3 regions of the Bradyrhizobium sp. 26S5 genome follow, and region 1 is predicted to be linked to each of the others. Evidence: predicted binding sites of a transcription regulator. Region 1 holds the regulator's gene; each other region holds the start of a gene.
The links. The regulator PhoB, encoded in region 1, activates phosphate uptake and scavenging genes when phosphate is short. The targets are predictions, from matches to a motif close to TGTCATNNANCTGTCAT.
Positions count from the first base shown of each region.

Region 1 (4,687 bases):
GCCGAGCGCACGCCGCCCTCGCCCTGCACCGGCTCGATCAGGATGCCGGCGGTATGCGGGCCGATCGCCTTCTTCACCGCCTCGATGTCGCCGTGCGGCACCTGGTCGAAGCCGTCCATCGGCGGGCCAAAACCCTCGAGATATTTTGGCGAGCCGGTCGCGGCCAGCGTACCCAGCGTGCGGCCATGGAAGGCACCTTCGAAGGTGATGATGCGGTAGCGCTCGGGATGGCCCTTGGAGAAGTGATAGTGGCGGACCAGCTTGATCACGCCTTCCATCGCCTCTGCGCCGGAATTGCAGAAGAACACGAAGTCGGCAAAGCTCTGCTCGCACAGCCGGGCGGCCAGCGCCTCGCCGTCCGGGCTCTTGAACAGGTTCGACATGTGCCAGAGCTTGGTCGCCTGTTCCTGCAGCGCCTTGACCAGATGCGGATGCGCATGCCCGAGCGCGTTCACCGCAACGCCCGAGGTGAAATCGAGATAGCGGTCGCCGTTGGTTGCGATCAGCCAGGCGCCCTCGCCGCGCTCGAAGCCGAGATCGACCCGGGCGAAGACGGGGAGCAGATGCGACGAGGCGCTGTTGGTCATGGCGTTCACTGCCGGTTTGAAGCCGACAATTGCCGGGCGGCTTGACGCCAGTGCAGCAACGGCCAGCTTCGGAAAACAAAACGGCCGCCTTTGCGGGCGGCACGTACAGGCATTCTATGCTGCGGCCAGTAGGTGTCAATCGCCAGCAGCCGGCCTTTGCCGACCTTCCTGCGATGCGGAACGAGCGCAATCCGGAGCATTCCGGTGCGGTGGAAAAGCCTCATTGCAGTGCTTAACTTTGTGGGAACATGTGGACGCACGGCCGCGGACTCTTGCGCCAGAGTCACGCCATATTGTAGCGTTTGGCCTGTCGGGTACGACATCTCGTGCGGCAGTACTGGACCCTCTAAGTAGCCTTCGTGTCACACGTAAACGTTCGGGCTCAAAACCGCGCCCGGCGAGGGCTAAGGGATTCTGGCCGCTGGGATTTTGACCCGGATTTGGCTCGCAGCGTCGCTCCAATGACTGGCCGGCGCCATGCGAAAGGAAGAATGCGATGACTGTATTGACCTGGTCCGACGATCGCGTCGAGCAGCTGAAGAAGCTCTGGGAGTCTGGCCTCTCGGCCAGCCAGATCGCCGCGGAACTTGGCAATGTGACGCGAAACGCCGTGATCGGCAAAGTGCATCGGCTCGGCCTCTCCGGCCGCGCCAAGGCCCCCTCCACGGCGGCGCCGCGGCAGCGCAAGGCCCGCCCCGCCCAGCACATGATGCGGGTGGCGCGTCCGGTCTCGCGCGGCAACACCGCGCTGGCGCATGCCTTCGAGGTCGAGATGGAGCCCGATCCGATCTCCTACGACAACGTGGTGCCGATGAGCCAGCGGCTGTCGCTGCTCGAGCTGAACGAAGCCACCTGCCACTGGCCGGTCGGCGATCCCTCGAGCCCGGAATTCTTCTTCTGCGGCGGCAAGGCGCTCGGCGGCCTGCCCTATTGCGCACACCACTCGCGCGTCGCCTACCAGCCCGCCGGCGATCGCCGCCGGCCGTCGGCGAAACCGCAGATCAAGTGAGCACTCGGGAAACTGGCGTAGGACTGAAAAAGAAATCCCCGTGAAAGCGGGGATTTTTTTGTGGCTCGTCGCCCGGATGCATCACCGGCGTCGTCCCGGCGCAGGCCGGGACCCATAACCACGAATGGGTGTTGTTAGAAAGCTGTCTGGCCACTTGCCCATTGCGCCGGCCGCGGCGTATGGGTCCCGGCTTTCGCCGGGACGACGCCGTGTTGCGGCTTGTGAATGCCGCGCGGCCTTACGGCTGCGGCTCGGCCTTCGCGAAGCGGTCGTCGAGCGCGTAGCCGGCGCCGCGCACGGTGCGGATCGGATCCTGCTCGCGGCCCGGATTGAGCAACTTGCGCAGGCGGCCGATATGCACGTCGACGGTGCGCTCGTCGATATAGATGTCGCGGCCCCAGACGCTGTCGAGCAGCTGCTCGCGGCTGAACACCCGGCCGGGATGCTCGAGGAAGAATTCGAGCAGACGATATTCGGTCGGCCCGAGATCGATCGGGCGGCCGGAGCGCGCCACGCGGCGCTTCTCGCGGTCGAGTTCGATATCGCCATAGGTCAGCACGGTGGCAAGCCGCTCCGGGCTCGCACGGCGCAGCAGGCCCTTCACCCGCGCGAGCAGCTCGGGCACCGAGAACGGCTTGACGATGTAATCGTCGGCGCCGGTGGCAAGCCCGCGCACGCGCTCACTCTCCTCGCCGCGCGCGGTCAGCATGATGATCGGAAGCTGCTTGGTCTCGGGCCGCGCCCGCAGACGGCGGCACAGCTCGATGCCGGACAGGCCCGGCAGCATCCAATCGAGTACCACGAGGTCGGGGATGCGCTCCTTCAACCTGGTGTCGGCGTCGTCGCCGCGTCCCACCGTTTCGACGTCGTAGCCTTCCGCATCGAGGTTGTAGCGCAACAGCGTCGTCAGCGCTTCCTCGTCTTCGACTACCAGAATGCGTGCGCTCATCGGTCTAAGTTCTTTCTCTGTGGTGATCCGTTGCCCAAACGCAAACCGAAACACTCAACCCCTGAGCATATTCCCCGTGGAAACGGTTTGTCGCGACGACAATCCGGTTCCGCCGATGCGGATCATGCCCTAGTTGCCCGGCACCGTGGTGGCGAAATTGGTCATATCGCCCTTCGGACGCTTGTCGGTGATCTGCTGGCCCTCGATCATGTAGAACACGGTCTCGGCGATATTGGTGGCGTGGTCGCCGATCCGCTCGATGTTCTTGGCGCAGAACATCAGATGGATACAGAACGAGATGTTGCGCGGATCCTCCATCATGTAGGTAAGCAGCTCGCGGAACAGCGAGGTGCAGATCGCATCGACCTCCTCGTCGCCCTTCCAGACGTTCATCGCCGCCGGCAGATCGTGCGCGGCATAGGCGTCGAGCACCGACTTGACCTGAGACAGTACGAGATCGGTCATGTGCTCGAGGCCGCGGATCAACTTCAGCGGCTGGAAATCGCTCTCCAGCGCCGCGACGCGCTTGCCCATGTTCTTGGCGAGGTCGCCGATCCGCTCGAGGTCAGTCGCGACGCGCATCGCGCTGACGATCTCGCGCAGGTCGATCGCCATCGGCTGGCGGCGAGCGATCGTCAGCACCGCGCGCTCCTCGATGACGCGCTGCAGATTGTCGATCTCGATGTCGGCGGCGACCACGCGCTTGCCCAGCGCGACGTCGCGGCGGATCAGCGCGTCGACCGACTCGGTGATCATGCGCTCGACGAGGCCGCCCATCTCGGCGACCAGGCGGGTCAACTCCTGCAGGTCGCTGTCGAATGCCTTGGCGGTATGTTCAGAAGCCATCGCTTGTCTCCTCAGCCGAACCGGCCGGTGATGTAGTCCTGCGTGCGTCGATCGCTCGGCGAGGTGAAAATCTTGTTGGTGTCGTCGAACTCGATCAGCTCGCCGAGATACATGAAGGCGGTTTTGTCGGAGACGCGCGCCGCCTGCTGCATGTTGTGGGTGACGATCGCGATCGTGTAGTCCTCGGAGAGCTCCTGGATCAGCTCCTCGACCTTGGCGGTCGAGATCGGGTCGAGCGCCGAGCACGGCTCGTCGAACAGGATCACCTCGGGACGCACCGCCACGGTGCGTGCGATGCACAGCCGCTGCTGCTGGCCGCCGGAGAGCGACAGGCCGGAGGCGTTCAGCTTGTCCTTGACCTCGTTCCACAGCGCGCCGCCGCGCAGCGCCTTCTCGACCCGGTCGTCCATCTCGGACTTCGAGATCTTCTCGTAGAGGCGGATGCCGAAGGCGATGTTCTCGTAGATCGTCATCGGGAACGGCGTCGGCTTCTGGAACACCATGCCGACCCGCGCACGCAGCAGATTGAGGTCGAGCTTGGGATCGAGAATGTTGGTCTGGTCCAGCATCAGCTGGCCGACCGCGCGCTGGCCTGGATAGAGGTCATACATCCGGTTGAAGATGCGCAGCAAGGTCGACTTGCCGCAGCCGGACGGGCCGATGAACGCCGTGACGCGGTTGGTGCCGAGCGTCAGGTTGATGTTCTTCAGCGCGTGGTGCTCGCCGTAATAGAAGTTGAGGTTGCGCACCGTGACTTTCGGCGGCGCTTCCGGCAGCGGCACCTGGGGAACGTGGCTCGCGGCAGTCGTGGAGACGGAAAGCTCGGTCATTTTGCGGCCCTTTCGGCACCAAGGATGCGCGCGCCGATGTTCAGCGCGAGCACAGTGAATGTGATGAGCAGCGCACCGCTCCACGCCAGCTCTTTCCAGTAGGCGTAGGGGCTCTGCACGAAGTTGTTGATGGTCACCGGCAGGTTGGCCATGGTCTTGGTCAAATCCCAGCTGAAGAACTGGTTCGACAGCGCGGTGAACAGCAGCGGCGCGGTTTCGCCGGCGACGCGGGCGGTCGCCAGCAGCACGCCGGTGATCAAGCCGGATCGCGCTGCACGATAAGCGATCCGCTTGATCACCAGCGAGCGCGGCAGGCCGAGCGCGGAGGCCGCCTCGCGCAGCGGATTGGGCACCAGCAGCAGCATGTCCTCGGTGGTGCGCAGCACGACCGGGATCACGATCACAGCGAGCGCGAGCGCGCCTGCGATCGCCGAGAAGCCGCGCATCGGCACCACGACCGCACCAT
Region 1 covers NZ_CP145948.1:8,738,361-8,743,047, forward strand. Annotated here, with positions in the region: gene V5279_RS41380 (aspartate aminotransferase family protein) at 1-587, opposite strand, end outside; gene V5279_RS41385 (GcrA family cell cycle regulator) at 1,084-1,596, shown strand; gene phoB (phosphate regulon transcriptional regulator PhoB) at 1,835-2,545, opposite strand; gene phoU (phosphate signaling complex protein PhoU) at 2,675-3,391, opposite strand; gene pstB (phosphate ABC transporter ATP-binding protein PstB) at 3,403-4,221, opposite strand; gene pstA (phosphate ABC transporter permease PstA) at 4,218-4,687, opposite strand, start outside.

Region 2 (4,687 bases), 2.2 Mb from region 1:
GAAGCAGGACGACCGCACGAAGCTCGGTGGCGGCCTTGCGATACCGTCGCCGTTCGGCACCTTCTATGCGCCGAACATCTCGCCCGATCCGAACGACGGCATCGGCCGCTGGAGCGAGGCGGATTTCGTCACCGCGGTGATGAAGGGCACCTCGCCATCGGGGGCGCACTATTTCCCGGCGTTTCCCTACACGTCCTATCAATACGCCAAGCTCAATGACGTGCGTGACCTGTTTGCCTATCTGAAGACCCTGCCGCCGGTCGCCGGCAAGGTGCGCGATCACGATTTGCCGTTTCCCTTCAACATCAGGCGCAATGTCGGCGTCTGGAAATTCCTGTTCATGAACGGCCAGCCGTTCATCGCGGACCCCAGCCGTTCGGCGCAGTGGTATCGCGGCGCCTATCTCGTCAACAGCTTTGGCCATTGCGCCGAGTGCCACAGCCCGCGGAATTTCCTCGGCGGCATCATCAGCGCGCAGCGCTTCGCCGGCGGCCCGAATCCGGAGGGCGAGGGCTGGGTGCCCAACATCACGCCGAGGGGGCTCTCGGACTGGAGCGCGAAGGATGTCGCCTATTTCCTCGAGAGCGGGCAGACGCCGGACGGCGACAGCGCCGGCGGATCGATGGTGCGCGTGATCCGTAACACCTCGCAGCTCTCGCCGAACGATCGCGACGCAATCGCCGAATACATCAAGTCGCTGCCGCCGGTCGAGGGACCACCGAAGCCGGTGAAGAAGCCCGCGAAGGATTCCTGAGAGGTTTGCTCAGAGCGTGATCCATGTCGTCAGGCGCTTTCAGCTGGCTTGGTCATGCCCGGGACATTTAGCGCGAAGACCCGCTTCGCGAATCTGCGCGGCCATGACGAAAGTGGAGTCGAAGTCTACTTCGCGCCGAACGCCTTGAAGGTGATGATGGTGAGGGTGTCCTGGATGCCCGGGATCACCTGAACCTTCTCGTTGATGAAATGGCCGATGTCGGTGTCGTGGTCGACGTAGAACTTGACCAGCAGATCGTAATTGCCCGCGGTGGAGTAGATCTCGGACGCAATCTCGGCTTCCGCCAGCGCATTGGCGACGGTGTAGGACTGGCCGAGCTTGCATTTGATCTGGACGAAGAAAGGAACCATCAAAGTCGTCTCCGGGGGATTTTCGCGACTATAGGCCCAAAACGGGCCGCCAAGGCAAGGCCAACTCAAGGCCAACTCGCGGTAAAGTCAGGCGAACTTGCTGCCGATGGGCGGCCGGGCTAGGACAGGCCATGGTCTTGATCGTAAAGGTCTCATTCGTATCAACCGCCGGTGCCGCAGAATGACGCCGGTCGCGCTCACCATTGCAGGCTCGGATTCCTCGGGCGGGGCGGGCATCCAGGCCGACCTCAAGAGCTTTGCCGCGCTCGGGGTGTTCGGGGCCTCCGCGATCACGGCGCTGACCGCGCAGAACACCAGGGGCGTCAGCGGTATCCATCCGGTGCCCGCGGCGTTCGTCACGGCCCAGATCGATGCGGTGTTCTCCGACCTCGACGTCGGCGCGGTCAAGATCGGCATGGTGGCGCAGGCCGAGACGATCGCTGCGATCGCCGACGGGTTGAAGCGCTGGGCGCCGCGCCATGTCGTGCTCGATCCGGTGATGGTCGCAACCTCGGGCGATCGGCTGCTCGCGGCCGAGGCCGTCGATGCGCTGAGGACCATGCTGTTTCCGCTGGCATCGCTGATCACACCGAATCTGCCAGAAGCGGCGGCGCTGCTGAACCAGCCGGTTGCCTCCAGCGAGGCCGACGTCGCGCGGCAGGGCAGGCAATTGCTGGCGTTGGGATGCCGCGCGGTGCTGGTCAAGGGCGGCCACGGGCATGGCGCCGAGAGCATCGACTATCTGATCGATGCCGAGTGCAGCATCGCGCTGGCGGCGCCGCGCATCGCCACATCAAACACGCATGGCACCGGCTGCTCGCTGTCGTCGGCGATCGCAGCGGGGCTTGCGAAGGGCGAGGCGATGGAGGCCGCGGTGCGCAACGCCAAGGCCTGGATCACGGACGCGATCGCCGCTGCCGATCGCTTCGCCGTCGGACACGGCCACGGGCCGGTGCATCACTTCCACAAATATTACTGAGGCTTCGTAGCTTCGTAGCCCGGATGAAGCCAACGGGTCGCGCGAATGCGCGCCCGATGACAGGCTCCGCGAAATCCGGGACCAACTCGTCCGCGGATATAAGACCCCGGATTGCGCTTCGCTTCATCCGGGCACGCATTCATCGATTCTTCGACTGCACGCTTTGTTCCACCGCGATATGCGAGCAACACGCCGCCTGTTCCGCACAGCCGCGACCGTCCATGTCGCCAGATTGTCGCACGCCGCTGTTATCCGCAGGGAAGGGGCGTGCTGCTGATTCTCGTTAACTGTTAGTGAGGCCGTGGGTCACGGGGGTCGTCATCGCCTTGTCACAGGAATCTGTTAGGTGCACAGGCATGGGAAGTGACTCCTTGAGTGAAGAAAGTCCCGAGCGGCACTTTCGCACTTTGTTTATCTCCGATGTCCATCTCGGAGCCCGCGGTTCGCAAGCCGACCGCCTGCTGGACTTCCTCCGCTCTCACGATGCCGACACGATCTACCTCGTTGGTGATATCGTCGACGGCTGGGCGCTGAAGTCGAACTGGTACTGGCCGCAGACCCACAACGATTTCGTGCAGAAAATGCTGCGCAAGGCGCGCAAGGGCGCCAAGGTGATCTACGTCCCGGGCAACCACGACGAGTTCCTGCGCAAATATTACGGCACGCATTTCGGCGGCATCGATGTGGTGGAGAACACCGTTCACACCGGCGCCGACGGCAAGCGCTACCTCGTGATCCACGGCGACATCTTCGATCTCGTGGTGCAGAACGCGCGCTGGCTCGCCCATCTCGGCGACAAGGCCTACGACTTCGCGATCCAGATGAATCGCTTCGTCAACTTCTTCCGCAAGATGTTCGGCGTGCCGTACTGGTCGCTGTCGCAATGGGCCAAGCTGAAGGTCAAGAAGGCGGTGAACTATATCGGCGCGTTCGAGGCGACGCTTGCGGGTGAGGCGCGGCGCCATGGCTGCGACGGCGTGATCTGCGGCCATATCCACTACGCGACAATTCATGACGAGCACGGCATCCGTTACATGAATTGCGGCGACTGGGTGGAGAGCTGCACCGCGCTTGCCGAGCATGAGGACGGCCATTTCGAGATCATCACCTGGACCGATCCGGTGCGCCGGATCGCGCCGGTTCCGCGAGTGACGGCACGCGCTGCATGACGCATATCCTGGTCGCGACCGATGCGTGGCATCCCCAGGTCAACGGGGTTGTCCGCACGCTGACCATGATGGCGCAGGCGGCGAAATCGCTCGGTGTCGAGGTGAGCTTCCTGACGCCGGACGAGTTCCGTACCTTTGCGATGCCGAGCTATCGCGATCTCAGGCTCGCGCTGCCGTACCAGGCCAAGGTCGCCAGCCTGATCGAGGCGGCCCGGCCCGACAGCATCCATATCGCGACCGAAGGCCCGATCGGGCTTGCGGTTCGCCGCTATTGCCGCAAGCGCGGCCTGCCGTTCACGACGAGCTTCCACACCCGCTTCCCCGAATATGTCTCGGCACGGACGCCTGTCCCCGAAGCCTGGGTGTGGCGTGCGCTGCGCTGGTTCCACAGGCCGAGCCGGGCGGTGATGGCGGCGACCTCGGCCTTGGCGGCCGAGCTGCGCCAACGCGGCTTCCGCAACGTGGTGCTGTGGTCGCGCGGCGTCGATACCGCGCTGTTCCATCCGCGCGACGTCGATCTCTGCCTGCCGCAGCCGGTCTATCTCAGCGTCGGCCGGGTGGCGGTGGAGAAGAATCTTGAGGCGTTCCTCGATCTCGATCTGCCCGGCACCAAGATCGTGGTCGGCGACGGCCCGGCGCGGGCGACGCTGGAGCGAAAATATCCTGAAACCGTCTTCCTCGGCGCCCGCCACGGCGAGGAATTGGCCGAAATCTACGCCGCCGCCGATGTATTCGTGTTCCCGAGCCGGACCGACACGTTCGGCCTGGTGCTGCTCGAGGCGCTGGCGAGCGGCCTGCCGGTTGCCGCTTTTCCGGTCACCGGTCCCCGCGACGTGATCGGCGCGGCGCCGGTTGGCGTGCTTGACGACGATCTGCACCACGCCTGCCTGGAGGCGCTCGGCATCTCGCGCCAGGCCTGCGTCGATTTCGCCGCGCTCCATACCTGGCAGGCGTCGGCCCGGGTGTTCATCGACCGCTGCATGAACGTTCGCCCCGTGGCACCCGACGGCGAGGGGGAAGCGCTCGAATTCGGCGCCGAAGAGCACCATTTCGCGGCCCTGCCGGCCCCCCATCCCACGTCACGCTGAACGATCTCATGCGTCTTTGTTTTGACGCGTTTTCTTCACGCGAACCGGTACCCACTTCGCTCGAAAACGCTATAAAGCGTCTTGCCGGGCCGCGTCCCCCCGCGATACAAATCGTGGATGACGGACACCACTCTCAATCCACCCGTCGCTGCCGCGGACATCGATGCCGCTGCCAGGGTGGTCGCGCCGTTCGCGGTGCGCACGCCGCTCCTGACCTTCCCCGTTCTCAACGAACGCGTTGGCAGCCAGATTTTCCTCAAGCCCGAAATGCTGCAGCGGACCGGATCGTTCAAGTTCCGCGGCGCCTTCAACAAGCTCGCCTCGAT
Region 2 covers NZ_CP145948.1:6,492,602-6,497,288, reverse strand. Annotated here, with positions in the region: gene V5279_RS30695 (cytochrome c) at 1-754, shown strand, start outside; gene V5279_RS30690 (Lrp/AsnC ligand binding domain-containing protein) at 880-1,125, opposite strand; gene thiD (bifunctional hydroxymethylpyrimidine kinase/phosphomethylpyrimidine kinase) at 1,307-2,104, shown strand; gene V5279_RS30680 (UDP-2,3-diacylglucosamine diphosphatase) at 2,461-3,273, shown strand; gene V5279_RS30675 (glycosyltransferase family 1 protein) at 3,270-4,361, shown strand; gene V5279_RS30670 (threonine/serine dehydratase) at 4,479-4,687, shown strand, end outside.
Region 2: V5279_RS30680 (UDP-2,3-diacylglucosamine diphosphatase) is a predicted target of PhoB. The motif match lies at 2,421-2,437, and genes of this name have one in related genera.

Region 3 (4,687 bases), 1.7 Mb from region 1:
CAAGGCCTATGCGGATCCGAAGAATGCGACGACGCTTGTGCCGCAGATCGAGCCGACCATCGGAGACTTGCTCAGCCTCAAGCACGTGACGTGGGCCTGGTATGGCGGGGCCTGGCAGGATGTGCTCGACCATGGCAACAAGTCGCCGGTGCCGAACTTCCAGTATCACCACCAGCCTCTCAATTACTATGCGAGCTTCGCCCCGGGCACCGCTTCCCGTGCCGAGCATCTGCTTGACGGCGGCTTGGCGGGCAAGGAGTTCATCAAGGCGATCGACGACGGTAAGCTGCCGCAGGTTTCCTTCTACAAGCCGCAGGGCGACCTCAACGAGCATTCGGGCTATGCCGATATCCAGGCCGGCGACAGCCATATCGCCGATGTCGTCGCGCATCTCGAGAAGAGCCCGCAATGGCCGCATATGCTGGTCGTCATCACCCATGACGAGAATGGCGGCCTGTGGGATCACGTGGCACCCCCCAAGGGCGATCGGTGGGGCCCTGGCTCACGCATCCCGGCCATCATCGTCTCTCCCTATGCGCGCCGCGGCTTTGTCGATCATACGCCGATGGACACGACATCGATCCTGCGCTTCATCACGCGCCGCTTCGAACTGCCGACGCTGCACGGCATCACCGTGCGCGACGCTGCGATCGCCGCGCATGGTCAGAAGCCGCTCGGCGACCTGACCAGCGCGCTGGCGCTCAAGGGGAACTGAGGCGGAGGTTGTATACCCGTCCGGCCGCGCTCAGGAGCCGCAGCGCGAGGCGCTTCCGTTCGCGCCTTGCCATCGGCCACAGGCCGGACAGTGTCGCTTTCAGATGAAGGTGTGACCGCGGTGCTGCACGACATGCATCCGCGGCCTTCGCATGGCCGGCATCACCAGCCGAGTTCACGCAGATAGGCCGCCCGGGCGGCGACTCCGGTGTGGGTGAAATCCGTGAAGACCCCGTCCACGCCGAGACGGAAGAACTTCAGATATTCCAGGCCCGGATCGCCGCGATAGTCGGCCGCCAGATATTTCTTCTCGTTTCGGAAGGTGAAGACATGCACGAACAGGCCGAGCTTGTGCGCATCGGCAATGACGCTGGTTGCGTCCTGCGTCGAGGCCTCCGGCGTCGATCCCTTGTAGGGCTTGCCGTCGGCGTTGCTGTCCTTCCAGGGTGAGATCTTCAACGGAACGATATAGGCCTTCCACGGACCGATGCCGTCGGCATAGGTCTTGATCTCCGCGAGGCCCTCAGGGGTCAGCATCGCATCGAAGCCGCGCGAGTCGCCCGCAACCGTCCAGTCGTACGGACGCGACGTGGCGATGTTGTTCAGCAGGACCTTGCCGGTCTTGAAGTCGACACCGTTGCCGTCCATCAGCTGAACCTGCCGCGTCTGAAGCCCGTGACTGCGCATGTATTTCAGGCTGCCGGGCTCAAAGCTCTGAACGATGATCGGAGCGTCCTTCGCGTTGAGGCCGTTATCCCTGATGATCTTGATCAGGGCATCCTCGAGCGGGCGGCTGCCGGGCGCGCCGCAGCCATTGGCGATGGCCTGGGCATTGTTCCAGGTCGGATTCTTGGTCTCCGGATAGACCATGATGGGACGCCCCACAGCCTTGCTCTTGGCCTTGGCGATGTCGATGACGTCCTGGAAACTGATGATCGGGAATTTGCCGTTGAACAGCTTCGGCCTTTCGTTGGCCGCATCATAGGTGGTGCCGGCGATCCAGTCCTTCAGCTCGGCCATTGTGAAGTCGGTGATCGACCAGTCATTGGTATGGTCATCGCCGTCGACGATCAGCGCTTTCAGCACCGATTTGGGATCGGCCGGATCGATCAGGTCGGTGGGGAATTCGGCAGGTCCGCCGGTGGGAAGCTGGGTCCAGTTCGGCTTGAGACGGACGCCCGGCGCCGTGCGCTTGCGGGCCGCAACCGCGGCATTGGTCTTCGCCACCTCGGCAACGTTGGTGTTGTCGCCGAGCCACGGGTTGTGACGCGCCACCAGCACGCAATCCTTGGTCAGGTGCAGGTCCTCTTCGAGCGCGTCCGTTCCGAGATCGGCGGCGAGCTCATACGATGCCTCGGTCTCCTCGGGCACCAGGCCCGGCACGCCGCGATGCCCGATGACGAGCGGCGGCTTTCCATCGAGGGTCAGGAACGGCTTGTTGCCGGCCGGCACTGACGTGGTTTGCGCTGACGCGATCGATGGCGGGAGCATCGCCAAAGCCGCCGCACCGAACAGCATCGCTGCAAGATGTACTTTCCGTCCTGAACGAATGTGCTTCACGGCCACGCCTCCATCTTTGGTGTAGCGTCGGGTCGAGTGCCACAAGGGCCGAGCCGTTCGACGCTGCTGTCTTCTTGTCTCAATCTCCTGACAGCTGGATGACTGTCGGGCGGGGTGGGCCGACAAAAGCTTTTGAAATGCATCGCGGCGACGCGCACGTCACCGCGGTTCGGGGCCGAGCGTCGCGCGCTTCATCGCTCGATCCGGACGGTCATGCCGGGCTCGAGGCCTTCCGCGGCGCCGGCGAGATCGAGACGCAGCCGCAGCGTGCTGCGGTCATGATCGCCGATCACGCGCTCGGCCTGCCAGGTGGCGAAGGTGCCGAGCGGCCGCAATTCGGTGATGGCGGCCTTGGTGGCGCCGGCGGCGGCATTCCGGATCACGTTCACGGTCTTTCCGATCGCAAGGCCGTCGAGATGATCCTCGCGCACGTTGAACGACAGCCATTGCTTGCCGGCCGCCGCGACCATCAGGATCGGCTGGCCCGCGCGAACGTTCTCGCCCACTTCCGCAGCGATGACACTGACCACGCCGTCGGCCGGCGCGCGCAACACCATCTTGTCGAGCCGGCGCTCGAGCACCGCGACGGCGGCCGCGGCCGCCTGCACCTGCGCGTCGGCGATGGCGCGCTCCTCCTTGGTCGGCCCGGCCACCGCGGCGTCGTAATTGGCCTGGGCTGCCGCCACGCCGGCGCGTGCCGCGGCAACGTCATTTACCGCCTGGTCGAGTGCCTGCTGGGTTTCAAAACTCTGGCTCGCTAACGTGGTGATCCGCTTGAGCTGGACCTCGACATATTCGAGGCGCGACTTGGCCTTGGAGATGGCCGCCTGCAGGGAATCGACTTGCTCGCGGCGAACGCCGGCATAGACGTTGTTGCGGCTTGCGACGGCAGCGGCGAGCGCGGCCCGCGCCTGGTCGGCCTGCGCGGTCAACTCGACCGCGGAGAGCTTCGCCAGAACGTCGCCTGCATGCACCCGCGCGCCTTTCTCGACCGCGATCGATACCAGCTGGCCGTTCACCTCCGGCTCGACCCTGACCTCGGTCGAGCGGACGACACCGACGGTTGCGGGGGACGACCTCGCGCGCTTCTCGGAATAGATCAGCGCGCCCGCGACGAGCACAAGCGGGACCGCGATCAGGGCGATGCGCCTAGCGTTGGGCATGTTGCTGTCCTCTCTTGAACACCAGCGCGGAGATCACGGCGAGTGCGAAATAGCCCAGCGCCAAACACCACAGTCCGAGCCAGTCATGCGAGACCTCCCAGATGCTGGCGCCGAGCTGGTTAATGCGCACGAGGCCGTCGATCGCGGAGTCGGCCGGAAACAGCCGGCCCAGCGCGGTGGCCGCAGCGGGGATGGCCTCGCGCGGCCATGCAAAGCCGGCGGTGAAGAATTGCGGCAGGCTGGTCGCCAGCAGCAGGATGGTGGCGTTTTCCGGCCGCGTGAACCAGGCGCCGATCGCCTGTCCCATAAAACTCGTCGCCAGCAGGAAGACGGTCGCCAGCGCAAAGATCTGCGGCAGATGGCCAAGCGTCGAGAAACCGTAGATGCGTGGCAGCACGATCAGATAGAGCGCGAGCGCCGGCAAATAGATCGTCAGATGGGCGATGCCGCGCCCGAATACGCCGGCGAACGCGCCGCGGCCGCTGGCCAGCGCGGTGCCGGTCAGCATCGCCGCTCCGATCAGGAGCGTCTGCTGCAGGATCAGGATGAACGCCGCCGGGACGATGTAGCTCGCATAGCCGCCGACCGGATTGAAGATCGGTTGCAGCAGAACGTCAGATGGGCTGAGGCTCGCGAGCTTCGCCTTGACCAGGCTGCCGTCGGCGCGGCCGCCGCGCGACACCAGCTCCGATGTCAGCGTGCCGATCGCGGTGGCGACGCCGCTTGCGGTCGATCTGAAGACGAACAGATAGGTGGCGTCGGCGTAGACCGGAATGTGGGCGGTGATGCCCTTGAGCACGTCGCGTTCGGTGCCGGGCGGGATCTGCACCGCGGCAAACGCATCGCCGCGGTCGATCGCGGTGCGCGCCTCCGCCAGCGTGCGGGCGCGCACCGTCACGCTCAACGTGCCGCTGGCATCGAGCGTCTCGACGATCTGGCGGGAGAGATCGCTGAGATCATTGTCGACGACCGCGATCGGCAGCTTGCGCAGGATCTGGTTCAGATAGGGCTGCGGATAATAGATGCCGTAGATCAGCGGGGCGATGAACAGCAAAGTGAAAGCGCTGCGTGTTCCGAGCACGCGCCGCCACTCCCCGATGAAGGCGCCGCCGACGCCTGACGGTGCCTGTTCGCTGACCGGCGGTTCGGCCGGCCGCTCTGTCGCAAACCAGCCTCTGCGCGTCAGGCTCGCCATCCGCAGCCATGCGAGGCCGGCAAACAGCAGCGCGAGCCCGGCGAGCGCGGCGAAG
Region 3 covers NZ_CP145948.1:7,059,801-7,064,487, reverse strand. Annotated here, with positions in the region: gene V5279_RS33340 (acid phosphatase) at 1-715, shown strand, start outside; gene V5279_RS33335 (glycerophosphodiester phosphodiesterase family protein) at 877-2,274, opposite strand; gene V5279_RS33330 (HlyD family secretion protein) at 2,466-3,437, opposite strand; gene V5279_RS33325 (ABC transporter permease) at 3,424-4,687, opposite strand, start outside.
Region 3: V5279_RS33335 (glycerophosphodiester phosphodiesterase family protein) is a predicted target of PhoB. The motif match lies at 2,362-2,378, and genes of this name have one in related genera.